DNA from 2 places in the Piscinibacter sp. HJYY11 genome. Region 2 is predicted to be linked to the other one. Evidence: predicted binding sites of a transcription regulator. Region 2 holds the regulator's gene; the other holds the start of a gene.
The links. The regulator FNR, encoded in region 2, switches genes on or off when oxygen is low (the NO sensors DNR and NnrR bind a similar motif). The targets are predictions, from matches to a motif close to TTGATNNNNATCAA.

Region 1 (6,152 bases), 4.5 Mb from region 2:
GCGATGTTCTGCTTCACCGTGAGGTGCGGGAAGAGCGCGTAGTCCTGGAACACGTAGCCGAGCTGGCGCTGCTGGGGCGACAGGTCGATGCGCTGCTGGTCGTCGAACAGCACGCGGCCGCCGATGGCGACACGGCCCGCATCGGGCGTGGAGATGCCGGCGATCATCTTGAGCGTCTGCGTCTTGCCGGCGCCCGAGGGACCGAAGAGCGCCAGGTGCGGCGCATCGCTCGAGAACGAGACGTCGAGCTGGAAGCGGCTTTCGCGGTGCCGCAGGAGCTTGTGCAACTCGACGTGCCAGATCATGCGCGGCGTGCGTTGTCGCGTGCCGGCACGAGGCGGCCCGCCGCCAGCAGCATGGTGATGCAGGTGATGGAGGTGACGGCGACGAGGAAGTTGGCCGTGTCGTCCTGGCCGGCTTGCACGGCCTCGTAGACGGCGATGGACAAGGTCTGCGTCTTGCCGGGGATGCTGCCGGCCACCATCAGCGTGGCGCCGAACTCGCCGAGCGCGCGCGCGAACGCGAGCAGCAGGCCGGCGAGGATGCCGCGCCACGCAAGCGGCAGCGAGACGCGGAGGAACACCCCCATCTCGCTGACGCCCAGCAGCCGGGCGGCGTCTTCGAGCTGCGGGTCGACCGTCTCGAACGCTGCGCGCGCCGCCTTGAAGACGAGCGGGAACGACACCACGGTGGCGGCGATCACCGCGCCCTGCCAGGTGAAGATGAGCCGCACGCCGAAGGTCTGCAGCAACCACGAGCCCAGCGGCGAGTGCGTGCCGATCACCACCAGCAGGTAGTAGCCGAGCACGGTCGGCGGCATGACCATCGGCAGCGTGAGTGCCGCGTCGACGAGGTTGCGGCCGGGGAAGCGCCAACGGGCGATCGCGTAGCCGATGCCCACGCCCAGCAGCAGGTTGAGCAACGTGGCCCACGCGGCGATCTTGAGGGTGAGGGCCAGTGCGACCCAGGCGGTGCTCATGGGTCTGTCGTCACGGCTTGCCGAAGCCGTGTCGGGCCAGCACCGCCTGCGCAGGCGCCGACACGAGGAAATCGACGAAGCGCTGGGCCAGCGCGGCATGGGGGCTGGCCACGAGCGGCGCCACCGGGTAGAGGATGGGCGACGGCGTCGGCACGCTGAAGGCGACCTTCACCTTGCCGTGCAGCAGGGCGGCGTCGGTGGCGTACACGAAGCCGGCGTCGACCTCACCGCGCGCCACGTAGTCGAGCGCCTGGCGCACGTTGTTCGCGCCGATCATCTTGGGCTCGATGGCCTTCCACAGGCCCGCGGCTTCGAGCACACCCTGGGTGTAGCGCCCCACCGGCACGCTGGCCGGCAGGCCGATGGCGATGCGCTGGTAGGGCGCCTGGCCGAGATCGGCCAAGGTCTTTGGGAGCCTCGTCGTCGCCGCAGGCACGATCAGCACCAGCGCGTTGGAGACGAAGTTCCTGCGTTGCGCCGCCTTCACCAGCCCGCGGGTCTGCGCCTGGTCCATCGTCTCCTGGTCGGCGCTTGCGAACACGTCGACCGGCGCGCCCCGGGTGAGCTGCTGCAGCAGCGCGCCCGACGCGCCGTGATTGAAGAGCACCTTGTGCCCCGGGTTGGCCGCCTCGAAGGCCGGGCCGAGCTCGCTGAACGCATTGGCAAGGCTCGAGGCGGCAGAGACCGTCAGCTCGGCCGCGTGGGCGCCAAGGGACGCCAGCAGCGCCAGCGCAGCAACGAGTTTGCGAGACGAGAACACGACGACGCTCCGCCAGGTCGATATATACGAGTGTACATGTCGGCCCCTCAGGCGTTGAGCAGCAGCGCGTCGTCGTCCATCGGCACCTGCGCCAGGTCGCGCAGCTCGGCCAGGGCCGGCAGGGCGGCGAGCACCTCGTCGGGATCGACGCCGAAGTCGATCAGGCAGGCGACCTCGTCGACCTCGATGGCCTTGAGCTTGTCGGTCATGCCCAGGCAGTCGTCGAGCGTGCCGAGCAGCGAGCTGGTGGCGTAGTAGCGCTCGAACGAGAACTCGAGCGCATCGGCCAGGTCGTTCTGCGAGGCGGGCGCCGCGCTGGCGGCGCACTGCTTCTGGAAGAAGGGCACGGCGGCGGTGTACTGGCCCACCAGGTTGGCCGAGCTTGCCAGGTAGCGCAGCATCGGCGCCTTCACCTTGCGGCGCACCTCCGCCTCGCTCTGGCCGACGAAGGTGTGCAGCATCAGCGTCACCGTGCCCTGCCCGGCTTGGCCCGCGTCGCGCCAGGCTTGCCGGTAGGCGGCGATCTTGTCGGCCAGCGCCTCGAGCGACTGGCCGAGCAGATGCGTCAGCACATTGAGGCCCATCGTGCCGGCGCGGCGGAAGGTCTGCGGGTTGCCGGCGGCGGTGATCCAGATCGGCAGGGTGCGCTGCACCGGCCGCGGCATGGTGCGCAGCTGCACGCAGTCGCCGAGCGCGTTGATCGCGTCGAAGGGCTCGCCAGCCCACAGGGCGCGCAGCTCGGCCACCCGCTCGAACACGAGCTCGTTGCGGCGTTCGTAGTGGCCGGGCGCGGCAAGCACGAAGTCGTTGGGAAACCAGCCCGAGGCCAGGCCGAGGTCGACACGGCCGCCGGAGAGGACGTCGACCATGGCCCACTCCTCCGCCACCCGCGCCGGGTGATGCAAGGGCACGACGACACTGCCGGAGCGGATGCGCACGCGCTGCGTCGTGGCGGCCAGCGCAGCCGCCATCACCGCGGGGTTGGGGGACAGGCCGCCGAAGGCATGAAAGTGGCGCTCGGGCGCCCACACGGCCGAGAAGCCGTTGTCGTCGGCAAAGCGTGCGCTCTCGAAGAGCAGGCGTCGCTGCGCGCTGGCCTGCGGGCCTCCCTCGTCGCTGCCGAAGTAGTAGAGGCCGAAGGCCAAGGGCCGCTCTTGATGGGCATGAAGGTCGATCTGCATGCCCGCATTCGATGGCGGCGGCCTGCTGCCGTGTTTGATCCAGGTTAAGGAGCTGGACCCCCACCCCCTGCCTGCAGGACGTGGCCATGCGCCTTGACGAAGGTCAAACCGCGCCGCGGCGGCGCACCAGACCATCCTCCGCATGGAAACCGTTGCCCCCGAAACTGCTTCGCAACTGGCCGTGCGCCTGTCCCGGGCGTCATGCCGGAAGTTCTACGACGTCTACAACGCGTTCGACTGGCCGGGCCGCCTGCAGGAAGGCGCCTGGTGCATGCCGCCGGAGCTGATCTCGCTCTACGGCACGCCCATGTGGGACACACTGGACGAGGCCACCCGCCACAAGCTCAGCCTGCACGAAGTGGCCAACATGTTCAGCCTCGTGCTGAAGGGCGAGCGCATCCTGGTGCAAGGGCTGGCGCACCGCCTCTACAGCACGAGCAACAACCGCGAGATCACCGAGTACCTGCACCACTTCCTCGACGAGGAAAACAAGCACATGGTGATGTTCGGCGAGTTCTGCCACCGCTACATCGGCAAGGTGTACCCCGAGAAGAAGCTGCCCCTTCCGAAGGACGCGAAGGAGATGGACCGCGGCAAGGAGGAGGTGGTCTTCTTCAGCATGGCGATGGTGGTGGAGGAACTGGGCGACTTCTACAACGTGCTCATCGGCCGCGACGAGCGTGTCGACCCGCTGGTGCGGGAGATCAACAAGGTGCACCACATCGACGAGGCGCGGCACCTCGCCTTCGGCCGGCTCTACCTGGCCGAGCTCTTCGAGCGCTACAGCCCGGGCTGGCCGCCCGAGAAGCTGGCGGCCTTCCGCGAATGGCTGGCCGCGTTCCTGAAGGCCTGCTGGGCCGACTACTACAACCCGAGCGTCTACCGCGATGCCGGCATCGCCGATGCGTACGAGGTGCGACAGAGGGCGCTCGCTCACCCGGCCACGCATGCGCACCGCACGCGCGGCGCCGAGAAGATCGTGGGCTACTTTCTCAGGACGGGCCTGTTGCGCGAACCACCCACCTGGTGAAGCGAGTGCCCGCCCGCCCCTGTCCATGGGGTGCCGGTTTCGGCCGGCTCAGGCACCATGCGTCCATGGACACGCCGAAGGAACCCACCCCACCCCAGACCGACGCCGCCATGCAAGCCAAGGTGGCCCAGTGGCTGGAGCTCAAGCGCGAGATGGAAGCGCTGTACGCGCAGGTCGAATACGCCCGCCTGCTGCTCAAGCTGGGCGTGTTGAAGTAAGCGGCCTCACAGGCGCGCCAGCGCCTGCCGCACCGCCTCGTAGCCGATCGGCTTGGTGAGGTGCACGTCGAAGCCCGCCTGCAGCGAACGCTGCTGGTCCTCGCGGGCGCCACGACCCGTCACGGCCACGAGCAAGGCCGGCGCATGGCGCGGCTCGTCACGCAGCCGCGTCGCCACCTCGTAGCCGCTCATGCCCGGCATCTCGATGTCGCAGAACACGGCCTGCGGCCGGAAGCGCGCCGCCGCCGCCAGGCCGGTCATCGCGCTGTAGGCCTTGAGCGTCTTGTGGCCGTGCGATTCGAGCAGCATGGCCAGCGTTTCCGCGGCGTCCTGGTTGTCGTCGATCACGAGCACCCGCAGGCGCTTCTCGCGCATGGCGAACTGGCCTTCGGCGGCCGGCGCGCCGCTGTCCACCACGGCATGGTCGAGGGCCGGTAGGCGCAGCGTGAAGCACGAGCCGCGGTCGGTGCCGGCGCTTTCGGCGCGCACCGAGCCGCCGTGCAGCTCCATCAGGCGGCGTACCAGCGCGAGGCCGATGCCCAGGCCGCCCTGCGAGCGGTCGAGCGTGCGGTTGACCTGGGCGAACATGTCGAACACCGAGTCGATCATGTCGGCAGGGATGCCCACGCCGTTGTCGGCAACGCTCACCTCGACCACGCCGTCCCAGTGCGCCATGCGCACGGTGATGCACCCGCCGTTGGGCGTGTACTTGGCGGCGTTGTTGACGAGGTTGCTGACCACCTGCGCCAGCCGAGCCGGGTCGCCATAGACCCACACCGGCTGCTCCTCCAGCTGCACGTCGAGCGTGTGGCGTGCAGCATCGATCAGCGGCTGGCTGCCTTCGAGCGCCATGCCGATCACATGGCGCATGTCGGCCCGCTCCTTGTGCAGCACCACCTTGCCGGTGGAGATGCGCGAGATCTCGAGCAGCTCGTCGATCAGCTTGACCATCTGCACCATCTGGCGCTCCATGATCTCGTGCAGACGGATCGCCTTCTCGTCGGGCTGCGGCAGCTTGGAGAGGATTTGCAGCCCGGTGCGGATGGGCGCGAGCGGGTTGCGCAGCTCGTGGGCGAGCGTGGCGAGGAACTCGTCCTTGCGGCGATCGGCCAGCGCCTGCTCCTCGAGCTGGTCGCGGATGCGGTACTGCTTGCGCCGGTCGCGCAGCGCCGACTGCACGGCACTGATCACCGAACGGGTGGAGGCGGGGCGGTCGAGCAGCGTCACGTTGTCGAGCGACTCCAGGAGCTTCAACCCCGCCGATGAGCTGCTGTGGTCGCGCACCAGCACCACCAGCGGCACCTGGGACCACGGCGGTTGCGCCGCCAAGGCGCCGGTGAGCACGTCGACCCCGGGCCCGGCCAGCGCCGCCTCGGTGAACAGCAGCGCGCCCGCGCCTTGCGCCAGCTCACCTGCCAGCACCGCCAGGCTGGCGCAAACACGGCAGTCCAGCCCGGCGCGCAGCAACAACTGCTCGGTCACCTCGCCATCGCGGCGGGTGACCGGCAACACGAGCACACGCTCGGCGTCGGGAGTGTGGGCGATGCCGGCGTCAGGTGGCATCGGCAACCCGCGACCCCGCCGGTGCCGACTCGGACGACTCGACTTCGACCGGCACCCCCGTCAGCACGCCGCGCAAGTGCATCAGCGGCTCGCTCAGGTGCACGCCGGCTTCATCGAACCACAGGCGGCGGATCGAATCCTCATGCGGGCCGCTGCGCTTCTTGACCACCGAGATGGCCTTCCTCACCACGCCGCCATGCTCGTACATGCGCAGCACCACCACCGAGTCGGCGAGGTAGCTGGCGTCCACCGGCGAGCGCATCGTGGGCCCCAGCATGCCGCTCTGCGCTGCGATGAGGAAGGTCGCCACGCCATGGTTGTTGAGGTAGGACAGCAGCTCGTGCAACTGCGCCGTGAGCTGCTTGTCGTCGGGCATGGCGTTGAGGTAGCCGTTGAGGCTGTCGATCACCACCACGCGTGC
Region 2 (6,152 bases):
CCGCGGTCTCCCGGATGTACTGGAGGATGGTCGGGCCATCGGCGATCGCCTTCGCATGCGTCCAGGGCTTGAAGCGGTAGCCCAAGGTGTACATGTCGGAATCGGAGCGGATGCCGGGGTAGCGGAACAGGTCCCAGGTGCCGCCGATGGCCTCGCGCCCCTCGAGGATGACGACGCTGCGGTCGGGGCACTCCCTCTTCAGGTGGCAGGCCGCGCCGATGCCAGAGAGGCCGGCGCCGACGATGAGCACATCGGTGTGGGTGGTGGACATGGGCTCGTCTCGAATTGGAAGCCGGTAGCTTCGCTCCGTTTGCGCCCGCCACGTCTGAGGTGTTTACCTTATCTGTGCCAGCAAGGCGCTTTCAACCGCAATGGCCCAGCACACGGCCATCCCCGCAAGATAGAACAAGGCGCGCCAGGGCTGAAGCCCCAGAAGGAACACCACGGTGTGGGTATAGCGCAGGGCCACATAGGCGCCGAAGTACACCTGCGCGGCGCCAGCTGGAGCCCCCAGCAGCGTGTAGGTCAGCCCCAGGGCCAGGAACAGGGGCAGGTTCTCGGTGTCGTTGCGCCAGATGTTGGCGCACCGGCGCACGAAGTCTGCCTCGGCCTCGGCCGGCGGTTTGCGCATCAGGCGGGCATCTTCAGGAATGGGAAACACACCGGCCCGCACCCGGCTGATCACCTGCAGCACGCTGGTGAATGTCGTCTTGGCAAAGAGGGCCACCAGTGCGATGGCAAAGGCAGGCAGCGCGGGGAAGGCTTCGAGTGACGTCATCTCGCGGTCTCGATGAGTGATGGACGACGCGAATTGGGCCTGTGCATCCGCCGCGCAGCCATTGGCTGAAATGACAAGTTCATGATGGAATCCGCCACATGCCGTCCAAGCCTCGCATCGTTCACATCGGCGTCCTGGTCTTTCCGGGGTGCATCCGCAGCGGCGCCGTGGTGCCGCACGACGTGCTGGCCCTCGCCAACAGGCTCATGGCGTCGAGGCCGGCCGCCCAGCGCGTCGAGTTCAAAGCCCACTGGGTGGGCGCACGGCGCGGCGCGCGTGTCGACACCAGCGGCGTGGGGTTTTCCACCGTCGCGGCCGACGCCCACCCGCTCAGCGCGCTCATCGTGCCCGGCGTGGAGCACGCAGACACAGCCGACCTCAGCCAGGTGCTCGATGCCCTCGCTCCCGAGCAGGCGCTGCTGCGAACCCTGGCCGGGCAAGGCCTGCCGTTGTTGTTCGGCTGCTCGGCGACCTGCCTCGTAGCGCGGGCCGGGCTGCTGGACGGCCGCCGCGCCACCACCAGTTGGTGGCTCGCCGCCTACTGCCGCACGCATTTCAAGGCGATGCAGTTGCAGCCGGAGGCCATCCTCCTCGAAGACGGCGACTTGATCTCGGCCGCCGGCGTCACCTCGTATTTCGACCTGGCCTTGTGGCTGGTGGGCCGGCATGCGGGCGATGACATGCGCCAGATGGCGGCGCGCATGCTGCTGCACGACAGCCGGCGCGAGAGCCAGGCTCCCTATGTGGCGCAGGCGATCGCCGAGGGCCAAGGCCCTGTCGTCATCGAGCGAGCACGCAACTGGCTGGGTCGGCGCTTCGATCAGCCATGGACGGTGCAGGCCCTCGCGCAGCATTGCCGCACCAGCGAACGCACGCTGCTGCGCCGCTTCAAGGAGGTGATGGGTGTGGGCCCGGTGCAGTACGCGCAGAAGATGCGTGTGGATCGCGCCAAGACATTGCTGGAATCGACGCTGCTGTCGCTGGAAGACATCGCCACTCGCTGCGGGTACACCGACGCCTCGACCTTGCACAAGGTCTTCAAACAATGGGCGCACGTGACGCCAAGCGACTACAGGGCGCGCTTCGGTCTTCGTCGCTAGGGGCCCAAGCAGAGCGCCACGACACGCGCCCACAGGCCGTGCCCGAGCGCCCACCCTGAGGCCGCGACCAGGCCGGCGCCGGCCAGACGCACCGCCCAGCGGCCATCCATGAGATGGGCCGCCGTGTCACCGCCCAGGCGCAGCCATAGCGCCGGCCCAGCCACCAGCCCGATCGACGAGGTGATCGCAAAGGCCGCCATCACTGCCGCACCCGCCGCCGCACTGCCCGCCAGCGTGGCCACGACCAGTGCCGATTGCAGCAGGCCGCAGGGCCAGGCGAGCCACAGCATGCCGGCACCGGCAGCACGCACCGGGCCTTGCACCCGTTGCCAGCCTTGGGCGGCGAGTTCCGGTGGCAGCGAACGGCCCTGCCCTTGCATCCACTGCGGTTGTCGCCCCGTCCACACCAGCCAGAGCCCGACGCCGAGCACGGCCAGGTGCACGAGCACCCAGACGGGCCGCAAAGCAGGCGCTGCTTCGCCAAGCTGACGCAGCAGTGCCACGCTCGATGCGGCCACCGCGCCACCGGCGGCATAGCCCGTGAGACGCCCGACGTGAAAGCCCAGCGTCGCCTGGTTTGCGCCGCCACACGCCCGGATCACCCCCGCACTCGTGCCGCCGCACATCGCCAGGCAGTGCGGCACGCCGGCCAGGCCCATCAAGGCCGCGCTGAAGACGAGCGCGAGTTCCATCAGATGATGCGAGAGAACCTCTCGCGCTGGCGGTCGGCCTGCAGGTGGCGGTCGAACACCATCGCCACCGCGCGCACGAAGTGCCAGCCCATGCGGGTGACCTGGATCGCACGCGGCTCGATCTCGACCAGCCCCTGCTCAGCCAGCGTCTCCAGTTGCGCAAGCTCGCGGCTGAAGTACTCGCGCATGTCGACCAGGTGCGCCAGCTCGACCGATTCGAACTCCAGTCGGCCCTGGCACATGAGCGCCATGATCACCGCGCGGCGCACCAGGTCGTCGCGTGTGAGCGCCAGGCCGCGCACGATGGGCAGCTGGCCCTGGGCCAGCGCGTCGTAGTACTCGGGCAGTGTCTTCGCGTTCTGGCTGTAGGTCGCACCGATGTGGCCGATGGCCGACACGCCGAGGGCCACGAGATCGCAGTCGGGCTGCGTGCTGTAGCCCTGGAAGTTGCGGTGCAGCCGGCCCTGGCGCTTGGCCACGGCGAGGGCATCGTCGGGCAGCGCGAAATGGTCCATGCCGATGTAGGTGTAGCCAGCCGCCAGAAACGCCGCGATCGCGTCGCTCAGCATGCCCACGCGGTGGCCTGCGGGCGGCAGCTCGCTGATCTCGATGCGACGCTGGGGCTTGAAGCGCTGCGGCAGGTGCGCATAGGCGTAGAGCGCGATGCGGTCGGGCCGCAGCGAGGTGACCTGCTGCACCGTCCTCCCAAACGACACCGGGTTCTGCCTGGGCAGGCCGTAGATCAGGTCGACGTTGACCGACTCGAAGCCGATCTCGCGAGAAGCCTCCATCAAGGCGCGCACCGACTCGAAGGGCTGAACGCGGTGCACCGCGCGCTGCACCTGTTCGTCGAAGTCCTGCACGCCGAAGCTCAGGCGGTTGAAGCCGAGCGTGAAAAGGTGCTGCAGCCGCTCGCGCGTGACGGTCCGCGGGTCGACCTCGATCGACATCTCCGCGCCCGGGGCGATCCTGAAATGCCGTCGCAGCGCGCCCAGCAGGCGGCTCAGCTCGTCATCGCCGAGGAAGGTGGGCGTGCCGCCGCCCAGGTGCAGCTGCGAGACGCTCTGCCCCACGCCGAGCAGCGCGGTGTGCAGGTCCATCTCCTGTTCGAGCGCGTCGAGGTAGACCGCAGCGCGCCCATGGTCGCGGGTCACGACCTTGTTGCAGGCACAGTAGTAGCACACCGATTCGCAGAACGGAATGTGCACGTAGACCGACAACGGCGCAGCGGCAGCACCTTGCGCACGCAGCCGTGCGGCACGCTCATGGTCGGCCTGACCAAACGCTTCGACGAAGCGGTCGGCCGTGGGGTACGAGGTGTAGCGCGGGCCGGCGACGTCGTAGCGCTGCAGCAGCTCGGGCGTGATCTGGAAATGGGGCGTTGCGCTGGGCGCAGCCGGTGGACACAGGACGTCGCTCATGGTGCCCCCACTGTGCCAAGGCGACCCGCGCGCGCATTGACGCCGGTCAAGCGCCGTGACGGCCTGCACCAACAGAATCCTCGCAGGCTTGAGATGCATCACATGACCGACACCGTCCCGTCCTTCGCCGCCAGCAAGCGCAGCACCCGCGCTGCCGCACCGGCGCCCGCGCTCAAGGTGGCCTGCTCCAGCTGCAGCCTGCGCGAGCTGTGCCTGCCCGTGGGCCTGCCGCAGGCCGACATGGACCGGCTCGACACGCTCGTCACCACGCGGCGCAGCGTCGCGCGGGGCGACCTGCTCTTCCGCGTGGGCGACAGCTTCCAGTGCCTGTATGCGGTGCGCACCGGCTTCTTCAAGACCTGCGTGTCGCTCGAAGACGGGCGAGACCAGGTGACCGGCTTCCAGATGGCCGGCGAATTGCTGGGGCTCGACGGCATCGGCCACGAGCGGCACAGCTGCAACGCGGTGGCGCTGGAGGATTCGCAGCTGTGCGTGATCCCGTATTCGCAGCTCGAGTCGCTGTCACGCGAGTTCGGTGAGCTGCAGCGGCAGTTCCACAAGATCATGAGCCGCGAGATCGTGCGCGACCATGGCGTGATGCTGCTGCTCGGGTCGATGCGGGCCGAGGAGCGGCTGGCGGCGTTCCTGCTGAACCTCACGCAGCGCCTGCAGGCTCGCGGGTTCTCGTCATCGTCTCTCGTGCTGCGCATGACGCGCGAGGAGATCGGCTCCTACCTCGGGCTCAAGCTCGAAACGGTGAGCCGAACCTTCTCGAAGTTTCACGATGACGGGCTGCTGGAGGTGAAGCAGCGGGACATTCGCATCCTGGATGCCGAAGGGCTGCGTCGCCTCGTCAACAGCGCTCGCTGCTAGGGTCTGTTCACACTGCTAGAACGGGTCTTGCCGGTTCACCTCGCTGTCGGCCTTCATCAAGAGCACCGTCACCGCCCCCGACACCGCCATCACCCCCCAGCAGATGAAAAAGGTGGCCGTATAGACTGCCTGCCTGGGCCAGCCGACCACCTCCCCGCCGAACCACCGCAGGTCGCTCGGGTCGATCACCGCAAACAGCAGCATCTCCAGCACCCCGGCCATCAGGAACGACGGCCACAGGATCTGCAGCGCCCGCTGGCGGAAGGCCGGCGACAACATGGTCAGGGCGTCGGCGTGGCCGCGTGGTTGCGAGCCTTCAGCGCCGGGCTCATGGAGCCCGAGCTGTCGGCCACCGCCGCCGGCACCTGCACCACCGGGTCCACGTGTGTCAGCGCGATCTTCAGCGTGACGATGCCGGCCAGCACCACGGCCGCAGGCCCGGCCAGCACCAGCCACACCATGCCCACGCGCCACCAGGGCGTGGGTGCCGGAACGGTCTTCACATTGGCGTTCATCGCAAGGTCTCCTGTTTCCAACTCATCCACGCTTCATCGCGGCACGACGAAGGTCGACTTCTCGTCGACCACCGCCGCCCCGTCTTCCCCATGCGCCAGCCGCTCGATGCGGAAGCGGATGGCGTGCGCACCGGCGCCCAGCGACCTGGCCACGCCGTGCGGCACCTGCACGCTCACCGGCCACCAGCGCGCCTCGGCCGCACCCACCTCGAAGTCGGCGCGCGAGCTGATCGCGGCACCGTCCAGCCCATCGAGCGAGACGCGGTAGCGCTGCGTGGCCTCGGTGGCGTTCATCACCTGCAGCCGGTAGACGTTCTCGACAGCACCGTCATCCACCAGCCGCGCGAGCGCCCCTCGGTCACGCACCACGTCGACACGGAACGGGCTGCGCAGCGCGAGGCTCACCACGAAGCCGATGCAGATGAGCGCCAGCACGCCGCTGTAGACGAGCACGCGCGGCCGCAGCACACGCTTCAGGGTCTGCCCCGAAGACCAGCGGTTGGACAACCCGTTCTGCGTCGCGAAGCGGATCAGCCCGCGTTCGTAGTTCATCTTGTCCATCACCTCGTTGCACACGTCGACGCACGAGGCACAGCTGATGCACTGGTACTGCAGGCCGTTGCGGATGTCGATGCCGGTCGGGCACACCTGCACGCACAGGCCGCAGTCGATGCAGTCGCCCAGCCCCTTGGCTCTGGGGTCGACCTTGCGGCCGCGCGAGCCGCGCGGTTCGCCACGCTGCGGGTCGTAGCTGACGATGAGCGTGTCGCGGT

Region 1: the regulator FNR is predicted to act here: its motif matches at 3,014-3,027, upstream of JI745_RS22860 (diiron oxygenase).

What each region holds. Positions count from the first base shown of each region.
Region 1 covers NZ_JAERQZ010000001.1:4,884,054-4,890,205, reverse strand. Annotated here, with positions in the region: gene JI745_RS22880 (sulfate/molybdate ABC transporter ATP-binding protein) at 1-305, opposite strand, end outside; gene modB (molybdate ABC transporter permease subunit) at 302-979, opposite strand; gene modA (molybdate ABC transporter substrate-binding protein) at 990-1,739, opposite strand; gene JI745_RS22865 (MupA/Atu3671 family FMN-dependent luciferase-like monooxygenase) at 1,787-2,920, opposite strand; gene JI745_RS22860 (diiron oxygenase) at 3,063-3,950, shown strand; gene JI745_RS22855 (hypothetical protein) at 4,016-4,168, shown strand; gene JI745_RS22850 (ATP-binding protein) at 4,175-5,731, opposite strand; gene JI745_RS22845 (ATPase domain-containing protein) at 5,721-6,152, opposite strand, start outside.
Region 2 covers NZ_JAERQZ010000001.1:389,392-395,543, reverse strand. Annotated here, with positions in the region: gene JI745_RS01810 (NAD(P)/FAD-dependent oxidoreductase) at 1-271, opposite strand, end outside; gene JI745_RS01805 (MAPEG family protein) at 335-778, opposite strand; gene JI745_RS01800 (GlxA family transcriptional regulator) at 877-1,878, shown strand; gene JI745_RS01795 (sulfite exporter TauE/SafE family protein) at 1,875-2,570, opposite strand; gene hemN (oxygen-independent coproporphyrinogen III oxidase) at 2,570-3,991, opposite strand; gene fnr (fumarate/nitrate reduction transcriptional regulator Fnr) at 4,094-4,864, shown strand; gene JI745_RS01780 (hypothetical protein) at 4,880-5,143, opposite strand; gene JI745_RS01775 (nitrogen fixation protein FixH) at 5,146-5,379, opposite strand; gene ccoG (cytochrome c oxidase accessory protein CcoG) at 5,413-6,152, opposite strand, start outside.